DNA from 4 places in the Glutamicibacter sp. 0426 genome. Region 2 is predicted to be linked to each of the others. Evidence: riboswitches for the same ligand, from Rfam matches in the RefSeq annotation. Region 2 holds a riboswitch; each other region holds the start of a gene.

Region 1 (4,389 bases), on a different contig from region 2:
ATCCCCCATGAGCTCGCGCAGCATTTCCAGCTTCGCGCTGGGCGCATTGCCTTCGCCCACCAGCGAGGGATCCAAAGCCAGCTGGCGCAGCAAGGTGAGCGACTGGAGAATCTGGAAGCGATTCGAATCGATATCGCCAACCAGGCCCAGCACTTCTTGCCGCACGCGCTGGAAGCGTCGGTCATAGGCTTTCCGGTGCCCTGGCTCCAGCTCGACTTCCAGGACCTGTTCAGTCTTTGCCGGCAGCTCGGGAACGACCTGTTCCTTGGTGCGGCGCAGCACGAATGGTCGCAGACGGTTCTTCAAGCGTTCCATCCGCTCTTGGTCCCCGTCGGCGATTGGCTTCTGGTAGTTGTCCTTGAAGGACTTCGCACCACCCAGCAGGCCAGGTGCGGCCAGCGAAACCAACGCCCACAGTTCCATGAGGTTGTTCTCCATGGGCGTGCCCGTGACCACGAATTTGCACGGCACCGGCAGCTGCCGGGCCTGCTTGTAGCCCTTGGACGCGTGGTTCTTCAGCTGCTGGGCCTCGTCCATGATCATCACGTTGAATCCAGCGGCCTCGAAATCCTCATAGGCCAAGCGGAAGATCGTATAGCTGGTCACCACCAGCTGCGCATCACCGATCTGCGCAGCCAAATCCTGGCCGCTTTTCTTTGCGGTTGAGGTGATGCCGGTGACGCTCATCTGCGGGGCGAAACGCTGCGCCTCATTGATCCAGTTGCCCACCACCGAGGTAGGGGCAAGCACCAGGAATTTCTGGCTGGGATCTTCAATGCGCGCCTGTTCCAGGCAGGCCAGCAGCTGGACGGTTTTGCCCAGACCCATGTCGTCGGCGAGGACTCCGCCCAGGCCGTGGGTGCGCAAGAAGTCCAGCCAGGACAGGCCGTGGCTCTGGTAGGGGCGCAACTGCGCATTGAAGGTATCCGAGAGCTCAACAGGCTTCATCTCTTCGCCGCTTTGCAATGCCTTCATGGTCTGCAGCCACTGGTTGTGCTGGGCTTCGATAATTCCCAGATCCACCAGTTCCTGCCACCAGTCGATGCTCAACTTGTGGATGCGAATCGTATCGCCCTGCACCGTGCCCAGCTCCTCGGCTTCGGAGATCAGCTGGCGCAGCTGGGCAAAATCCGCACCATCAATCGGGATCACCGTCAGGTCATCGAGGATGAGGTATTCATCTTGCTTGGTCAGGGCTTCGAGCAGCAGCGCGAACGGCACTTTGATCTCGCCGAGGAGCACTTCCACGGACAGATCGAACCAGTCCCCCGTGCTTTCACCCGCTTCGACGCTGACCGTCGCCGGGGCATCGCTGATCCGGTACTTCGGCAGCCGGTTCTGCTCCTCGATGATGACATCGGGATGCTCTTCCAGCAGCGGAAGTGCGTGGACCAGGAAGTCGATGGACTCAGAGGTGCTGAATTTCTTCGGAGGGAAGATTCCTGATGAGGTCAGTTGCCCCAGCGAACCCAGCTCGCCGAGCTTGTCCTGCACCGAAGCGGCAATTTCCTTTTCCACGGCATGCTGGCGAGGCCCCTTAGATGAGTACTCCCAGGAATAGCGCACGGTCAGCGGGGCTTGGATGCTTTCCAAGGACAGCTTGAGGCTGGGGCGCGCGGGAACCGGGATGCGGTAGCTGCCATCTTCGCTCTTCAGCGGCGCCATCACGCGCAATCGGTCCAGATGCTGGGTCTCGAAAAGCTCGATGGCTCCATCCGGAATGATGTGCGCACCGGATTCGATGAACGCCGCCAGTTCCTTCGTGACAGGTTCAGCGAACTGCGCCAATCCGAGTTCCTTGGCCTTCGGCAAGGGGCTGGAGGCGTAGGCCAGCAGGCTCGGTGGCGTACCGATCGGCAAGAGGTGGTGGTGCTCTTCGCGCGGCCCGCGCAGCTTGCCTTCCATGCGCAGGCCCTGTTCAGTGCGGCGCACATCCACGTGCGCCATGGCTGGTATCTCGCTGAATTCCACCGGGAGCTTGGCAGCGGAACCGCCGTTGACGATCTGCACTCCGGCGTCGCGCAGAGCCTCGAAGGCATCCAGCAGGTCCTGGCCAGGCAGATCCATCAGCGAGATCCAGTCCTTGGGATCCCACGAATGCCGGTAGGTGCTCTGTTCTACGTGTTCACGCAGCCGGTCCAGTTCAACGACCGCTCGGCGCTGCTTCTTGGAGAAGCGCTCATCGAAGGCGACGTTGCGCCAGCTGACTCCAGTCTGGACCCAAGGGCTCTTGGTGCCCCGGCGGGCCGGCCGCGCCTGCAAGGTCAGCGCGTCCGCGCCTCCGTAACGGGGTTCGCTGACCACTTTCAGGATCAATCCCAGCGGTTCCTCGGCGATCGGCGGCTCATCAGAAATTACCGGAAGCAGGCGGTCAAGGGTCCGCTCCCACTGCGGCTTGCTATTGCGTTTCCATGCGAAAGGGTCCACCCCGGAGTCGGAGACGAAGAAGCCCTGGTCCTCTTCGGTAGTGACTTCAATGAGCAAGGCGGCGACATCCTCGCAGGATTGAACGCCCGGATGCTTGCTGCAGAAGCTGGTGAAACTGATATTGCCGCGGTTGATTTCCAGCTCGGCCATCACCGATTCGCGCAGCACCATTGCGGAAATGCGGGAATATCCCGGCTTCATGTCCCGGTGGACGATCTCCACTTTTCCCGAATCGCAGAGGAACTGGCCCAGATTGTATTCGGATTCGGTCACCAAGGTCTGGGCCGCAGAAAGTGTCAGCTGGAATTCCATACTCGCCGTTCATTGTTCGTGCAGTGGGCGCCCGAGAGCTCGATTCCATCTTAGCGAGCAGCCAGACAAGTTGCCCGATGACGAAAAGTTACCCCTGCCCTTTACGCGCTGGCACCGCAACCGATAGAAAAGAAGCACAGAATCACGAGTTCCACTCTTTGAGCCCTGGCTGAGTGGACGGCAACCCTCCTGCGTCATTGTGCGGGGTGCCCCAGGTGAAGATTCGACGCATCTTGAACGCCAAGGTGCGTAAGCGATGGCGCCCCTTGCGCCAGAAAGGGGATTAACTCCTCATGTCTAATGCAGCATCTACCCTGACCGTATCCGAAGACCGCGCACAGCGCCTGCAGGAAGCAGGCAAGGGCTGGGGCGAACGCATCTCGGCGGCCCCGCAAAGCGCCAAATTGACCTTTACCGTCGAGGGCGAGGGTTTCGATTCGGTAGCCAGCAACATTGTCTCCGGGAAGCACACTTTCCAGGTCGACGAACCAGCTGCCCTGGGTGGCAATGATGTCGCGGCAAGCCCGGTGGAATATGCGCTCGGCGCGCTGATCTCCTGCCAGGTTGTGGTCTACCGCTTGTACGCGCAAAACCTCGGCATCCAGGTGGACGAGGTGAAGATCCAGGCCAACGGCCACCTCGATGTCCGTGGCCTCTTCGGCATTGACAAGTCCATCCGCCCGGGCTTCTCGTCGGTGGAACTGGACATCCAGATCACCGGCCCCGAATCGGCCGAACGCTATGAAGAACTGCGCCAGGCAGTGGATGCCCACTGCCCGGTACTGGATCTGTTCGCCAACCCGGTACCGGTGACCACTGCGGTGAGCATCGCCAGCTAGCAGATGCGGCAATGGCGCCCCGGGGCCGGATCGGAAAAATTCCGAACCGTTATCCGGGGCGCCATGCGCATGCTGAACTCTTGCTTATCCCTACCGCGTCTGCGAGTAGAACCAGTTGATGTGCTCTTCGAGCAGCTGGGCTGCCCGTTCGCGCTGATTCGTCGCAAAGGCGTGGTGGATGGCCTTGTGCTGGCGGCGCAGCACGCGCACCACCGGTTGCCAGGCCTCGTCGCTGGGCACTGAGTCCGAGACATAGTCGCTGATCGAATTGCGCAGGGATTCCATCATGGATTCGACCACCGAATTCCCGGCCATGGAGGCCAGCAGCACATGGAATTCGGCGTCAATGCGGTGGAAGGCCTCGCGCGAAAGCTGCGGATCGTCCATGCGCATGATCAGCACCGCGGTGCGGTCGATCACCTGCTGGGCATAAACCGGGTCGCGCGGGTTCATTTGCGCGGCCCAGGTTTCCAGCAGGATGCGCGATTCGACAATTTCGCGGACGTTGATCCCCTTGGCTGCCAAGTGCAGCCGCAAGGCCTGCGAAATGCCGGCCGAGGGGTTGGAGATGATCACCGCTCCGGAGTTGGGCCCGGAACCGGTGGAAGTCCTGATAATGCCCATCACGTCAAGGATGCGGATGGCATCGCGGACTGATGCCCGCGAGATCCCATGCCGCTCCGCGAGCGCACGCTCGCCGGGAAGCTGGTCTCCTACGGAGAGCTTCTCTTTGCGCAGATCCTCTTCAATCGCTTGGAGAACGATCTGGTACGCACGCGGAGCTGGGTTCATTGACATCGGATCTATTTTA
Region 2 (4,389 bases):
GCGGTTCTCGGCAACCTTGTACACCTCGGCCTGGGCTTCGTTGACGATTGCGTCGACCTCGCCATCCGGCGAGTAGCCCATCTGGACGATGCGCGTACCGGCGTCAACCAGCCGGCGCAGCACTGCGCGTTCGCGCACGATTTCTGCGTAGTACCCGGCATTCGCCGCAGTGGGAACCTGCTGGATGAGGTTGTGCAGGTAGGCAGCGCCACCCACGCGCGAGATTTCGCCGCGCTTGGTCAGCAAGTCGGCTACGGTGACCGCATCGGCTGGCTCGCCGCGGCCGTAGAGGTCAACGATTGCCTCGTAGATGGATTCGTGGGAGGGACGGTAGAAGTCGGTGCCGCGGATGGATTCAACGACGTCGGCAATCGCATCCTTGGAAAGCATCATGCCGCCGAGCACCGACATTTCGGCCTCGATATCCTGTGGCGGCTTGCGCCCTGCGTCGGATTCCCGTCCTTCGTAAACCGGCTCAGCACTCATTGCAGACACTTCCATCCCCTATTGACCCGCTGGGAAAATTCTCCTTGCCCTCATGGCAACGCTTCATCATGTCAGTCGATACGGACATTTAGCTGTAAAGCGCCTGTGGATATTTCTCTCCCGAAGCCAACACTAGGGCTGTTATTAACAGGCGTAAACCTCATTATCCACAGAATATGTGGATAACACACCGCTACCTGTGGACTCCCCTGTTCACAGTCTGGGGAGAACCCTGTGGATTACCCCACTCTACACACCGGTAACACCGATTGACTAGGCTGTTTGCATTTTCACACTTGTGGAAAGAAAGTTAATTCATTGAAGGTCATGCCAACCACATCGAGGTTATCAACACCCACAATCGCCCAGTTTCCGGGGTTTTTGCTCCTTTGTTCACATTTCCCCACACTTCATCCACAGTTTTGTGGATAACACTGTGGATACTGTTAATTCTGCAAAACCCTTAGTCACCACGGATTATTGTTCGCTATCAAGACTCCGAGCCCGAAGTAGTTCACAACCGACAAGAATTTCATCGCTCAGGGCCGTGGATAACTTGATGTCGCCGACGTGGCGTTGCGTGAATTTGAAGCCGTAACTGGGCTCTTGGCGCACTGCCGCCGATTTACCTCCGCAATCAGCTGCAGTGGAAGTGCAATTACACGTCGAACTTGCCCGCAGTGCATGGGCTGCATGTAGTCCAGGGTTGCTGCCGGTGCGCCCGGAGATCAAGAGGCATCGCGCCTAGTTTTCAGATTGGCGCAAGGATAAAGTGATTCCGCAGGCCTCGAAATCAAAAAAGCTTCGGCCAGATCAATACGTTGATCTGGCCGAAGCTTTGGAAGTTCAGAAGGGCTTAGACGAGCTCGGGAACCGGCAGTGAATGGAAGCGCGAATCGTGGAAGATCTGCGGTGAGTGCTTCGAGATGCGGTGCCCGTGCACTTCCATCAAGATCACCCAGTGATCCCCCGCTTCGACCTCGTTGTAAATCGAGGTTTCCAGCCACAGCGTGGACTCGTTAATGAACAGTGCGCCCTGCTCCGAGGAATAGGTGTCGATCCCGCGGAATCGGTCGCCGTTCTTCGACGCGATCTGAGCACACACTCCTTCATTGCGTTCGCTGAGCACCGAAACGCCGATGCGGCCAGCGTTGCGCAGTTTTGGCCACGTATTCGATGATTTCTGCACGGCGAACATCACCAGTGCTGGCTCGAGGGAAACACCCACGGTAAATGACGAAGCCACAATGCCGGTCTTCTCGCCATCCAGTTCTGCACAGAGGGCGGCTACGCCTGACGGATGCTGAGCGAAAACCTTGCGCAGGGTCAACGGGTCAAGTTCAAGATTCAATGACATGGCTCGATTCCTTCGGGTCTTGCCCACCGCGCAGTAGTCCGCACGCCGGAGCTTCTTGCTTCTCGAAGCCGCCAGAGTTGGAGTTCCGCGCCGTGTGCGGTACTTGTTCCAGCACGTTTTTGCGTGGAACCGAATCCTCACCTGGAGCACCCCACTACCGTTGAGAGGGTTGCCGATCAGCAAGCCAGGGCTTATAGCTGATGCTCTTGATTCTGCTTAAAACAATATGGGTGATTACGAAGCAGCGTCAAACAATTCACTTCTTAAATCGAAATACTCCGTCATTCATTCGGTGAACCGCGGTCATTTCTGGTCGCAATCGCTCATTTGTTCGCCACACATCATGTCCTGCTCGCCTTAATGCTGAGGAAGCGGCTTGCAACGGAATCCCTGACCGGTTCGGCCCCCAGTACCTGTTCTGCCGGTTGGCAACGAGCCTCGGCCCGCCCGGACCAATCACGGTCCAGGCGGGCCGGGAAACCTCAGGTACTTCCGCGCTTCAGAGCCGGTGGAAGCTTTCGGCGAGTGCGTACACCGGGGTGTCCAGCCCCTCGTAGCGGGCCTTGAGCTGCAGCCCGAGGTACTTGGAGTAGTGGCGCGACTGGTGCAGGTTGCCGCCGTGGAACCACAGGTTCTTGACCCTGGTCGGCTTCCACATGTTGCGCAGCTCCCCCTCCCACGGTCCGGGATCCTTGGTGGTGCCCGACCCCAGTCCCCAGCACTTGCCCACCTCGTCGGCGACCTCCTGGGATATCAGCTGCGCGGCCCAGCCATTCATGGAGCCGTAACCGGTCGCGTAGACCACCGCATCGGCGGGCAGCTCGGTGCCGTCGGCCAGTACCACGGAATGCTCGGTCAGGTGCGAGACTTCTCCCTTGGCAAGGGCGATGGAACCATCGGCCACCAGCTCCGAGGCGCCGATGTTGATGTAGTAGCCCGAACCGCGGCGCAGGTACTTCAGGAACAGGCCCGAGTCGTCGTCCCCGAAGTCCAGATCGAACCCGGCATCGGTCAGCGACTGGTAGAACTGAGCGTCATCCTCGCGGATCTGGGCGAAGGCCGGCTTGTGGAACTCGGGCAGAACCTTGTACGGGATCGAGGCGAAGATCAAGTCCGCGGTATTGTGGTCGATCGCGTTGGCCAGCGCCTCCTCCGAGTACAGCGGGCCGAGCACGGTCTTCATCAGCGATTCGGAACGCACGATATGGGTGCTGGAGCGCTGCACCATGACCGGCTTCGCTCTGTTGTTCACCAGGTCGGCGCAGATGTCGTGAGCTGAATTGTTCGACCCGATCACCACCACGTTCTTGCCCCGGTAGGCCTCGCCGCCAGGATGGGTCGAAGAGTGGTTCTGCTCGCCGGCGAAGATGTCCTGCCCCGGGTACTGCGGCAGGTTCGGGATGCCTGACATGCCGGTGGCCAGGACCAGATGGGTGGGGCGCAGGGTCAGCGGCTGGCCGCCGCGGATGACGTCGACGATCCAGCCCTCGCCTTCGGAGTCCTTGCGTGCGCCCACCGCCTCAGTCAGGGACCAGTAGTCCAGCTCCATGAGCTTTGTGTAGCACTCCAGCCAGTCCCCCATCTTGTCCTTCGGGGTGAACACCGGCCAGTGGTCGGGGAACTCGATATACGGCATGTGGTCGTACCAGACCGGGTCGTGCAGGGCCAGGGAGTGGTAGCGCGAACGCCACTGGTCGCCGGGCTTGGGATGCTTGTCGATGATCAGCGCGGGCACGCCCATGCGCTTCAGCCGCGCACCCAGGCCGATGCCGCCCTGGCCGCCGCCGATGACCAGGACATAGGGCTGCTCAGTGATTCCCAAGGATTCCTGGGCCTTCTTCCGCCGGTCCAGCCAGTTCTCCGAGACCATGTCCGCCCCGTGGTCCGCCCCCAATTCGCGGCGCGCCCCGGAAGGCTCGGGGAAGTCGCGCAGTCCTTGCGCGGTGGACAGCATTGTCCAGCCCAACCCGTCGCGCAACCGGAACAGGCCCTTGCCCTGCACCGCATCGTTCTCGAAGGTGAACCAGGCCTCGATGACGCCCTCGGCTTCCGTGGCGTTGGTCACCTGCAGGTTGCGCGGCCAGGCCCCGGCATCGATGCCCAGCAGCATGGACTGGATGCCGTCGCGCCCCTCCGCGGTATGCAGGTTCCAAGTCAGCGAGGTCAGGTCGCGCCAGTAGGATTCCTCGCCGAACATTTGCACTGCGGCGGCGGAATCACTGGCCGACAACGCCTGCTGCAGCTTCGCCAGCCATGATCGTGCCTGGGTTTCCGGGGAGTTCTCGGCCATCGTCATCACTTCATTTCTTTCTGGAACCGTCTAATTGGTGCGTCAGGTGCCCTGCCGCGTGGAATCCAGATTATGACGTGGATCACAAGAAGAAAGGGTTGCAAAAGGTTGCGCGATGTCAGCAGGAGAAGACCACCGGCACGGTCAGCCGGTATGGGCGCGCGGCGATGATTCCGCCGAGCTTGGCACGCAGCCGTGACACCTCGGCGCGCACCGTCACCGCACTCACGGGCCTAGGCCACAGCTCAGCGAGCCC
Region 3 (4,389 bases), on a different contig from region 2:
CCGCCCTGATGGTGAAGGAGCGTTTCCCCAGCCAGCGGCAGTCGCTGGGCGTGCCGACCTGGTTCTACGGCCATGAGCCGCCGAATCTGTTTGCCACCCAGATCGCCAAGTTCTTCACCAATTCCATTCGCGAGGCGATCCTGCTGGAGCAGTCCAACGGCGGGCTGGTCGTGCTGCCCGGGGCTGCCGGCACGGTCCAGGAAATCTTCCAGGATGCCTGCGAGAACTACTACGCCACCGGTGCCCGCGTGGTGCCAATGGTGCTGGTCGGCCGCGACTACTGGAGAAATGACCTTCCGGCGTGGCCGCTGCTCCAGGCCCTGGCCAAGGAACGCGTGATGGAGCAGAAGATCGCCCTGGTGGACACCGCCGAGGAAGCACTGGCGTTCATCCAGTCCATGGAAACCCTGCGGCGGCGCACCCGGCCGGCAAAGGACAACTAGTCCGGGGCATCGAAAATGCCGGGACAGCCGAAGCTGTCCCGGCATTTTCGATGCCAAGCGGAGTATTAGCTGACGCTGACGTCGAAGATCAGGCCCAGGCAGTAGGTGACGGCCGCCGCGCCCCAGCCGATGGCCAGCTGGCGCAAGCCGCGCTTGAACGGGGAGGCTCCGGAGAGCAGGCCCACGATGCCGCCGGTGATCATCAGGGCGATGCCCACCAGCACCACCGACACGATGATCGCGGCCAGGCCGGAGAGGCCGAAGATGTAGGGCAAGATCGGCACCACCGCGCCGGAAGCGAAGAGCAGGAATGAGGTGGTGGCCGCCCCGGTGGCCGAGCCCAGCTCCTGGTGCTCCTTCTCGAGCTCCTCGCCGCGGCCTTCCGGGTTCAGCGAGAAATCAGGGTTGCAGTCGCAGGTGAACAGGCCCATGCGTTCGGCGGCCCGGTGCTCGGCGTCCTCGTCGCTCATGCCGCGGGCCTTGTAGATCAGCACCAGCTCGTTGGCGTCCAGATCCAGGTTCGGGGCTGCGGCCAGCGTGACCTGGGTAGGCCGCGAGGCGGTCAGCAGCTCGCGCTGGGAACGCACCGAAACGTATTCGCCGGCCGCCATGGACAGCGCTCCGGCCAGCAAGCCGGCAATGCCGGAGAACAGCACGAAGGCCGAAGAAACGCCGGTGGCGCCGATGCCCATGATCAATGCCAGGTTGGATACCAGCCCGTCGTTGGCGCCGAAGACCGCGGCGCGGAAGTTGCCCGACAGCCGTGCGCGTCCTGCCGTGGCTAGGGCCCGGACGACTTCCTCGTGGACCTGCTCGTCGGCAGCCATCTGCGCGGTGGCGTCCTTGTCATGGCGGTAGGGGGAGCTGCTTTCGGAGCGCTGGGCCATGGCCAGCACGAACACCGACCCGAAGTGCAGGGCGAGGAAGCGCAGCATGGTGCGGCGCAGCGAGGGGCGGACTTCCTTGGCATGCTCGCCGAGCATCGTGCGCCAGTGGGATTCGTGGCGCGCTTCGGCTTCGGCCAGGCCCAGCAGGATTTGCCGTTCCTGCCCGGACTTCTTTTCCGCCAGGGCGCGGTAGATGGCGCCCTCCGCGACTTCATCGGCGAGATACTTGCGCCATCGCTGGATCTGCGCTTTGGTTGGTTCGGCGACTGGGTGCTGTGGCATCTCGAAAAGGCTCTCCTGGAACGTGGGGTTTCCCATGGAAACCCGTGGATCGGCTCAGCTTTCCACTTTAGCCAGCGCCCCTGAACTTGGGAATTTGGCAAGGCTAAATGCATGGCGCCTGCCGGCCGGATTCCCGGCCGCCGGCACCACCAGCAGCAATTCTGAGGTGTCCGGGTCGAAGGCCGGACGGCGGGAGCAGCGCGCGATGAGGCGTTCGAGCTGGAGCGGGTCCGCAACGTAGCGGGTGCACCAGCGGCCCTCGGCGGTGAACTGCACCTGGCCGGTCTGGCGGTCGATGATGGGAAGAATCGGGATAGCCATGGATATCAACTCTCTGGCGAGCTCTTGCCCGTGCACCAGTTGATGCGCGGACCGCTTCTTCATCCGAACCACCCATGAACTTGGGGTTGGTGCGCGGCCAGTCGGAGCTTGGCGCCGCGTCTCGTGAAGCAACAATTCCGAGCGTACCGCCGCATGCGGCGCCAGATGAAGCCGTACTGCGTAATATGACTTCCGGTCAGTTCTCCGGGGCCAGGGAATCGGCCAGCTGTTGCAGCTTCTGGCGGTGTTCAGCCCACTGCGCCGTGGTGTAGCCGGGCAGCAAATCCAGCGTCGCGGTCCAGCCGGCACGGCCGTCGAGCTGCTCGCGGATGATATCCAGCTGCCCTGCATGCCGGGAGGTCTCGGCCAAGGCATGGATGAGCAGATGATCCAAGGTGGTATGCCCGGCCGGCCCCCACCACGGGACGTGCACTGCAGAATCCAGGGCCAAGGCGGCGATGCCTTCGTCCGCGAAGGCGATGGCCTTGCGGTACAGGCCGATCAGCTGCTGCCCGTCCATGTCCGCGGGCGGAAGGAAATCAGCGTCGGGATCATGAGGCGAGATGAACTCGCGGACATAGGCGTCGTTGGCCTCGCGCTGCAGGCAGGTGCCGAAATACTCGTATTCGTTGATCACCAGATGGTGCAGCACGCCCAGGATATGGGTGCCGGTAGGGGTGAGCGGGGTGCGGGCCAGCTGCTCGGCCAGGCCCTCGGCCTTGAAGATCGCATTCTCGCGTGCCTCGCCCAGATACCCGCAGAGCCTGTCCTTGGTGCTGTCCATGGACAGAGTCTAGTGGCCGTGGTGAGCCCGTGCTAGGGCATCGCGTGTTTACCATTGGTAAACTTGCCTGCAGACCGTGAAAACCCAGCGCTTGCGGCTGCAGCTGCCGCCCACGACGTCGATGGAGCCAAACGATGAAAACCCTGCCCGTTGAACCAACCGGTGCTGCTATCAACATCGGTGCGCGGCTGCGCGGGGTGCGGCAGACCCAGCGCATGACCATTGACCAGGTCGCCGAGCTCTCCGGGTTGACCAAGGGCTTCCTCTCGCGTGTGGAGCGCGACCTGACCAGCCCATCGGTGGCGACGCTGCTGCGCTTGTGCGAGGTGCTGGGCATCGAGGTCGGCACGCTTTTCGAGGTTCCGGAAACGAAGCTGGTGCGCCTGGACCAGGCACCGCGGGTTTCACTGGGTGGCGATGGGATCACCGAGCAGCTGGTGACGCCACGCAGCGAAAAGCGGCTGCAGATGATCCGCGCCGAGATTGCGCCGAGGGGCACTGGCGAAGCGGAACTGTATTCGATGGATTGCGAGCTGGAAGTGCTGCACGTGATCGCCGGAGAATTCATCCTGATCCTGCCCGACCAGCGGCTGGAGCTTCAAGCGGGCGACACCGTAACCTTCCCGGGGCGCGAGCCGCATAGCTGGGAGAACCCTTCCGATGAGCCCGCCGTGGTGACCTGGACGCTGATCCTCTCCTGAGTCCGGCCCCTGCGCCCGCTGCCGCGGCACGCTCGGCGCGATGCGGCTGCGCGTTCGCTGCCGCGGCACGCTCGGCGCGATGCGGCTGCGCGTTCGCTGGCGGGGTGGGCAACCGCGTATTCTAGGAACGATGCGTTGTTCCGGGCGCTCGGAACAATTGGCGATGGGAGAGGCGTGAAGACAGGCGAACCAACCGCGACGCAGGACCAGCTGCGCAGCATCAGCTGGTGGGCTTCGGTGCTTTTCGGCGTTCTTGTCGGCACCACCTTGACCTGGATCCGCACCCAGCGCAATTTCTTCTTCCTCGGCGCCGTGATTCTCGCTGTTGTCATCGTGACCATCGGCGTGCGGACAATTCGCCGGCGTGCCCGTTTCCCGCAGATGGCGCAGGCGCGCACCTCCTGGACCTATGCGCTGTGGACCGCCATCCTGCTCATCCTGGCCGGCCCGATCCAGCTGGTGTACGTGGCCGATGACCTTTCCGAGTTGACCATCAAGTCATTGGTGATGTCCGCGGGCTTCGCATTGGGCATCCATGAGGTCGATCGGGCGCTGGTGAATGCCAGCAAGAAGGGCTCTGAGGCAGCCTGAGCTCCCGGTTTGGATGAAATGGCCTGAAATGTAGTCAAAACATCCAATACGTTGTGGCGTGTTTGCGCATAGTGTGATCCTGATCATCTTTCCAGGAGGGAATGCCATGGCAGGAAACACCACAAAGAACCACTCCGCAGAACCAAGACTCAAGAAGGTCCTGGGCCGCTGGGACGCCTTGGCCATAGGTGTTGGCGCGATGATCGGCTTTGGCTGGGTCGTGCTTACCGGCGACTGGATCACCACCGCCGGTCCGATAGGAGCCGCGCTGGCCATGCTGGTCGGCGGCGCGATCATGGCGGTCGTGGGCCTGACCTACGCCGAATTGGTTGCCGCCATGCCGAAAGCTGGAGGCGAGCACAACTATCTGCTGCGCGCCA
Region 4 (4,389 bases), 120 kb from region 2:
CCGGGAACTGGGTTGCGGTGACAGTTGTGGCAGTAGCCGGATATTTGCACACATTGACCCAAATCGAAAGTGGGCAAATATGGTCGTGTGCCCATAGGTAATCGGTGCGGGTTTTTCTAGTATTGGCAGGATGATCGATCTTTGCGCCCGAATTCCGTGGCGGCACGGAGGTATCTAGTCCAACAGCCAAGGCTTTGAGCAGCTTTGCCGACGGGGCTGATCCACCGGTTGTGCCATCGTGGGCCGGGAGCAGAGAACTACTGTTTTTGGCAAAGGAGCCAACCCGCCGTGTATGAACTTCTTGTTCTGCTGATCCTTGTCGTGGCCATCGTAATGGTCACGGCACGCTTGAAAATCAGCCCATTCCTCGCCCTCATTGGCGCCGCCATCCTGGCTGCCTTCGCCTACCGGATTCCGCTGGCCGACGTGGCCTCGACGGTCACCACGGCCTTTGGCAGCACCATGGGCAACATCGGTCTGGTGATCCTGTTCGGAACAATGATCGGTGTGATCCTGGAGAAATCCGGTGCCGCGATCTCCATGGCAGATGCGCTGATCAAGGTCCTGGGCACGCGGTTCCCCAACCTGACGCTGTCGATCATCGGCTATATCGTTTCCATCCCGGTCTTCTGCGACTCCGGGTACGTGGTGCTCAACTCGCTGCGCAAAGCCATCACCCTGCGCACCGGCGTTTCTGCGCTGGCGACATCCATCGCCCTGATGACCGGCCTGTACGCAACCCACACCATGGTGCCGCCGACTCCGGGTCCGCTGGCCGCAGCGGAAAGCATCGGGGTTGCCGACAACCTGGGCCTGATCATCGCCGTCGGCTTGCCTGTTGCCGCCATCTCTGCGCTGGCAGGTTTGGCCTACGCCAGCCGTTTCAACAAGTCCAAGTGGACCCCGTTGCCCAGCGAGGGCGATGACGACATCTCCGAACTCGACTACGAGCAGCTGCGCGCGAGCTTCGGCAAATTGCCGAGCCCGGCATTGGCATTCATGCCGATCCTGGTTCCGCTGGTACTGATCTGCGCCGCTTCCATTGCGAAGCTGCCTTCGCACCCGTTCGGCGAGGGCATTGCCCTGGAAATCCTTTCCTTCATCGGTACTCCGGTGATCGCCCTGATCTTCGGCTTGATCTCCGCGACCTTCCTGCTCAGCGGCGACAGCAAGCTGGCGGTCTTCAATGAGCAGATGCATGAAGCCGTGCGCACCGCTGCCCCGATCTTGCTGATCACCGGTGCCGGTGCGGGCTTCGGCGCGGTGCTGGCAGCCTCGGATCTGACCACGATCCTTTCGGATTCGCTCAGCGGCCTGGGCTTGGGCCTGGCGGTGCCGTTCCTGATCGCCGCTGCGCTGAAGTCCGCGCAGGGCTCGTCCACTGTGTCCATGGTGACCACCTCTGCGCTGGTCGCGCCGATGCTCGGCTCCTTGGGTCTGGGTTCGGAACTGGGCATGGTGCTCACGGTCTTGGCCGTCGGTGCCGGTGCGATGGTTGTCTCGCACGCCAACGACTCCTACTTCTGGGTCGTGTCGCAGCTCAGCCGCATTCCGGTGATTACCGCATACAAGACCTTGAGCGTGGCGACCGCCATTCAGGGTACCGCCGCCTTCCTGACGGTATTGCTCCTGGGAGCCGTGCTGCTGTAGCAGGACGCTGGCCCAGCAAGCAATGGATCGCACCATCTGCCGATGGCGCGATCCGTTGCTTTAAGGATGTGTCTGAAAGCGGTAGCCGAAGAGCGACGTCCTGCCCGCTAGATGCCTCGCGCGGCCTGGTTCGCTTTGGCAGCCGAGACCATCAGCAACACGATAATGGCCAGATAACCTGCGCCGGTCGTGGCGAAGGCGAAACCGAACTGGCCCAGCACGCAGAGGATCGCTGCACCGGACAACATGGCCCAGCCGGCCCAGGAAGCCGCGGCCACCAGCGGCGCAGCCCGCCGATGCCCTGCCAACCAGGCCTCGTCGCTGGCCAAGGTGTGGCGCGTCCTGATGCCGATGGCCGCATTGCGCGCGAGCTTTCCATCCCGGGCCATGGGTGCGAGGAGCGCTGCCACCAAAGTGATGGCCAGCAACCCGAACATGAAGGAGATGACGCTTGCTGGATCCACGTTCCACCTATCCTGCCTATTCGCCGTGAACAGCCATCCTATTCGGAAGTTGCGCAGTTCCCGAGTTCAAATTTCGTCATGCAAGTGTCATATGAAGGCCGCGCAGCCATCGATCAGGCAAGCAGGTGGCTCGAAGATGACGTATTTTGTCCTGCCGTTCCCTCGCATGACAGTGCCCTTCCGTGACTGCTGCCGGCAGTGGTTGACTCGGAGCACAACCCATCCAGAGCGGCTGAGAGACCTGGCTCCGCGACGCCGCAGCAAGCCTGCATCCCGCAGGTAGTGCTAACGCCAGGATCGATGGAATCGCAGGGACCCTGCGTCCTTCGGAACCTGCAACGCAAGGGAGAAGAAGATGACAGTGCAAGATACCGTACAAGACACCGGACTACGCCGAGTTCCCTACTATGGGAACGCCAGCGAAACCGAGCTGGAGCAGTGGCGCGAAGTTGCCCAGCAGGTGGCAGGCACGCTCGCACAAGACGCCCTGGAACGCGACCGCAAGAACCAGCAGCCATTCGCCGAGGTGCAGCTGCTGCGCGAAGCCGGCTTGCTGAACCTTTTGGTGCCTGCAGAATTCGGCGGAGCAGGAGCCCACTGGGAAACGGCATTCGACGTGGTCCGCATCCTGGCGGCGGCCGATGGATCCATCGCGCAGCTGCTGGCCTACCACTACATCAACCAGTCGGGCATTGCCTTCTATGCTCCGGCGGGGGCGCAAGGCAAGTGGTGGCAACGCACCGTGGAAGGCGGGTGGCTCTGGGGCGATTCGGTGAATCCGGTTGACCCGGATCTGACGCTGAGCGTCGAAGGGGATGGGTACCGGCTGAACGGGGCCAAGCGGTTCTCCACTGGTTCCGGTGTTGGCGAGGTCATCGTCATCAACGCGCTGGTCCAGGGCGGGGAATACGACGGGCAGATTCTCGCCTTCGTGCTGCCCCGCGACATCGAAGGACTGGAAATCGTTGACGACTGGGACTACCTGGGCCAGCGGCTCAGCGCATCCAACTCGCTGAAGTACCACAACGTCAGGCTTGAAGCCGAGGACTTGCTCGGATTCGTCACCGACGAACCGGTGTCCACCTTGCTCACCCCGGGCATCCAGCTGGCTTTCGCCAATTTCTACCTGGGCATTGCCGAAGGAGCGCTGGAGCGTGGCAAGCAGATCCTGCTGGGCCGCAAGAACGCCTGGCTGTTCTCGCAGGCCGACACCTACGCCCAGGATCCGATTTTCCAGCGGATCGTCGGGGAGCTCAAGGCCCGCACCGCCGCGGTGGCGGCGCTGACCGAGAAGCTCGGCCGGAAATTCGATGCCTTGCTGTCGAAGGCCGGAGACGTCACCCAGCCCGAGCGGGCCGCGCTGGCAGTGGAAATTGCCGAAGCCAAGGTGGTTTCCACCGAGGTGGGCGTCGAGGTGGCGAACCGGATCTTCGAGGTGACCGGATCATCCTCGACCGCGAGCTCGGTGGGCCTGGACCTGTATTGGCGCAATGTGCGCACCCACTCGCTGCATGACCCGGTGGACTACAAGAAGATCGAGGTCGGCGCGTACTTCCTGCGCGGAGAATCCCAGCCGCTCTCGCTCTACACCTAGAAATTCCCACGGATTGGACTGAACGATGACTGTACTTGCAACTGGCACTCGGCTTGCAGGGCTCAAAGCCCGTTTTGCCCCGCTCTTCGCGGACATCGCGCAGGGAGCTGCCGAACGCGACCGCACCGGCGAACTGCCCTACCAGGCAGTCGCGGACCTGGCTGCCGCCGGCTTCGGCGCAATCCGGGTTCCGGAATCGCACGGCGGGGCCGGGGCGACCCTGCCTGAGCTCTTCGAGCTGTTCGTGGATCTTGCGGCCGCTGATTCCAATATCGCCCAGGCGCTGCGCGCGCACTTCGCCTTCGTCGAGGATCGGCTGGTGGCAGAGCCGGGTCCGGGTCGTGACAAGTGGCTGGCCCGCTTCGCCGCCGGGGAACTGGTGGGCAACTCGTGGACCGAGGTTGGAACCGTGAAGGTCGGCGACGTGATCACCAAGGTCACCCCGGACGGCGAGGGAGGGTTCAAGATCAATGGAACCAAGTACTATTCCACCGGCTCAATTTTCGCTGACTGGCTGGACACCTATGCCGAGCGCACCGACACCGGAAAACGCGTGATCGCCGCGGTCAACCGCCACCAGCCCGGTGTCGAGCTGGCCGATGACTGGGATGGCTTCGGCCAGCGCACCACGGGTACCGGAACCTCCACGTTCACCGATGCGGTGGTGGCCGAGGAAGACCT

Evidence for each region. A riboswitch is a leader RNA that binds a small molecule or an ion and turns the genes downstream of it on or off. The one in region 2 is predicted to bind S-adenosylmethionine.
Region 1: it holds a riboswitch for S-adenosylmethionine, as region 2 does, so the genes downstream of both, BKX98_RS14615 (OsmC family protein) here and BKX98_RS10355 (flavin reductase family protein) in region 2, are expected to answer to the same signal.
Region 3: it holds a riboswitch for S-adenosylmethionine, as region 2 does, so the genes downstream of both, BKX98_RS05780 (hypothetical protein) here and BKX98_RS10355 (flavin reductase family protein) in region 2, are expected to answer to the same signal.
Region 4: it holds a riboswitch for S-adenosylmethionine, as region 2 does, so the genes downstream of both, BKX98_RS09800 (acyl-CoA dehydrogenase family protein) here and BKX98_RS10355 (flavin reductase family protein) in region 2, are expected to answer to the same signal.

The regions. Positions count from the first base shown of each region.
Region 1 is NZ_MPBI01000006.1:110,189-114,577, reverse strand. It holds gene BKX98_RS14620 (DEAD/DEAH box helicase) at 1-2,739, opposite strand, end outside; SAM riboswitch class IV at 2,880-3,001, shown strand; gene BKX98_RS14615 (OsmC family protein) at 3,033-3,578, shown strand; gene BKX98_RS14610 (FadR/GntR family transcriptional regulator) at 3,669-4,376, opposite strand.
Region 2 is NZ_MPBI01000003.1:438,106-442,494, forward strand. It holds gene dnaB (replicative DNA helicase) at 1-486, opposite strand, end outside; gene BKX98_RS10355 (flavin reductase family protein) at 1,343-1,843, opposite strand; SAM riboswitch class IV at 1,938-2,055, opposite strand; gene BKX98_RS10360 (NAD(P)-binding domain-containing protein) at 2,343-4,139, opposite strand; gene BKX98_RS17265 (helix-turn-helix domain-containing protein) at 4,252-4,389, opposite strand, start outside.
Region 3 is NZ_MPBI01000002.1:50,557-54,945, forward strand. It holds gene BKX98_RS05770 (LOG family protein) at 1-443, shown strand, start outside; gene BKX98_RS05775 (VIT1/CCC1 transporter family protein) at 509-1,612, opposite strand; gene BKX98_RS05780 (hypothetical protein) at 1,667-1,933, opposite strand; SAM riboswitch class IV at 1,949-2,062, opposite strand; gene BKX98_RS05785 (DinB family protein) at 2,130-2,717, opposite strand; gene BKX98_RS05790 (cupin domain-containing protein) at 2,852-3,418, shown strand; gene BKX98_RS05795 (hypothetical protein) at 3,593-4,009, shown strand; gene BKX98_RS05800 (APC family permease) at 4,116-4,389, shown strand, end outside.
Region 4 is NZ_MPBI01000003.1:315,613-320,001, reverse strand. It holds gene BKX98_RS09810 (GntP family permease) at 289-1,650, shown strand; gene BKX98_RS09805 (SdpI family protein) at 1,758-2,114, opposite strand; SAM riboswitch class I at 2,331-2,421, shown strand; gene BKX98_RS09800 (acyl-CoA dehydrogenase family protein) at 2,470-3,708, shown strand; gene BKX98_RS09795 (acyl-CoA dehydrogenase family protein) at 3,734-4,389, shown strand, end outside.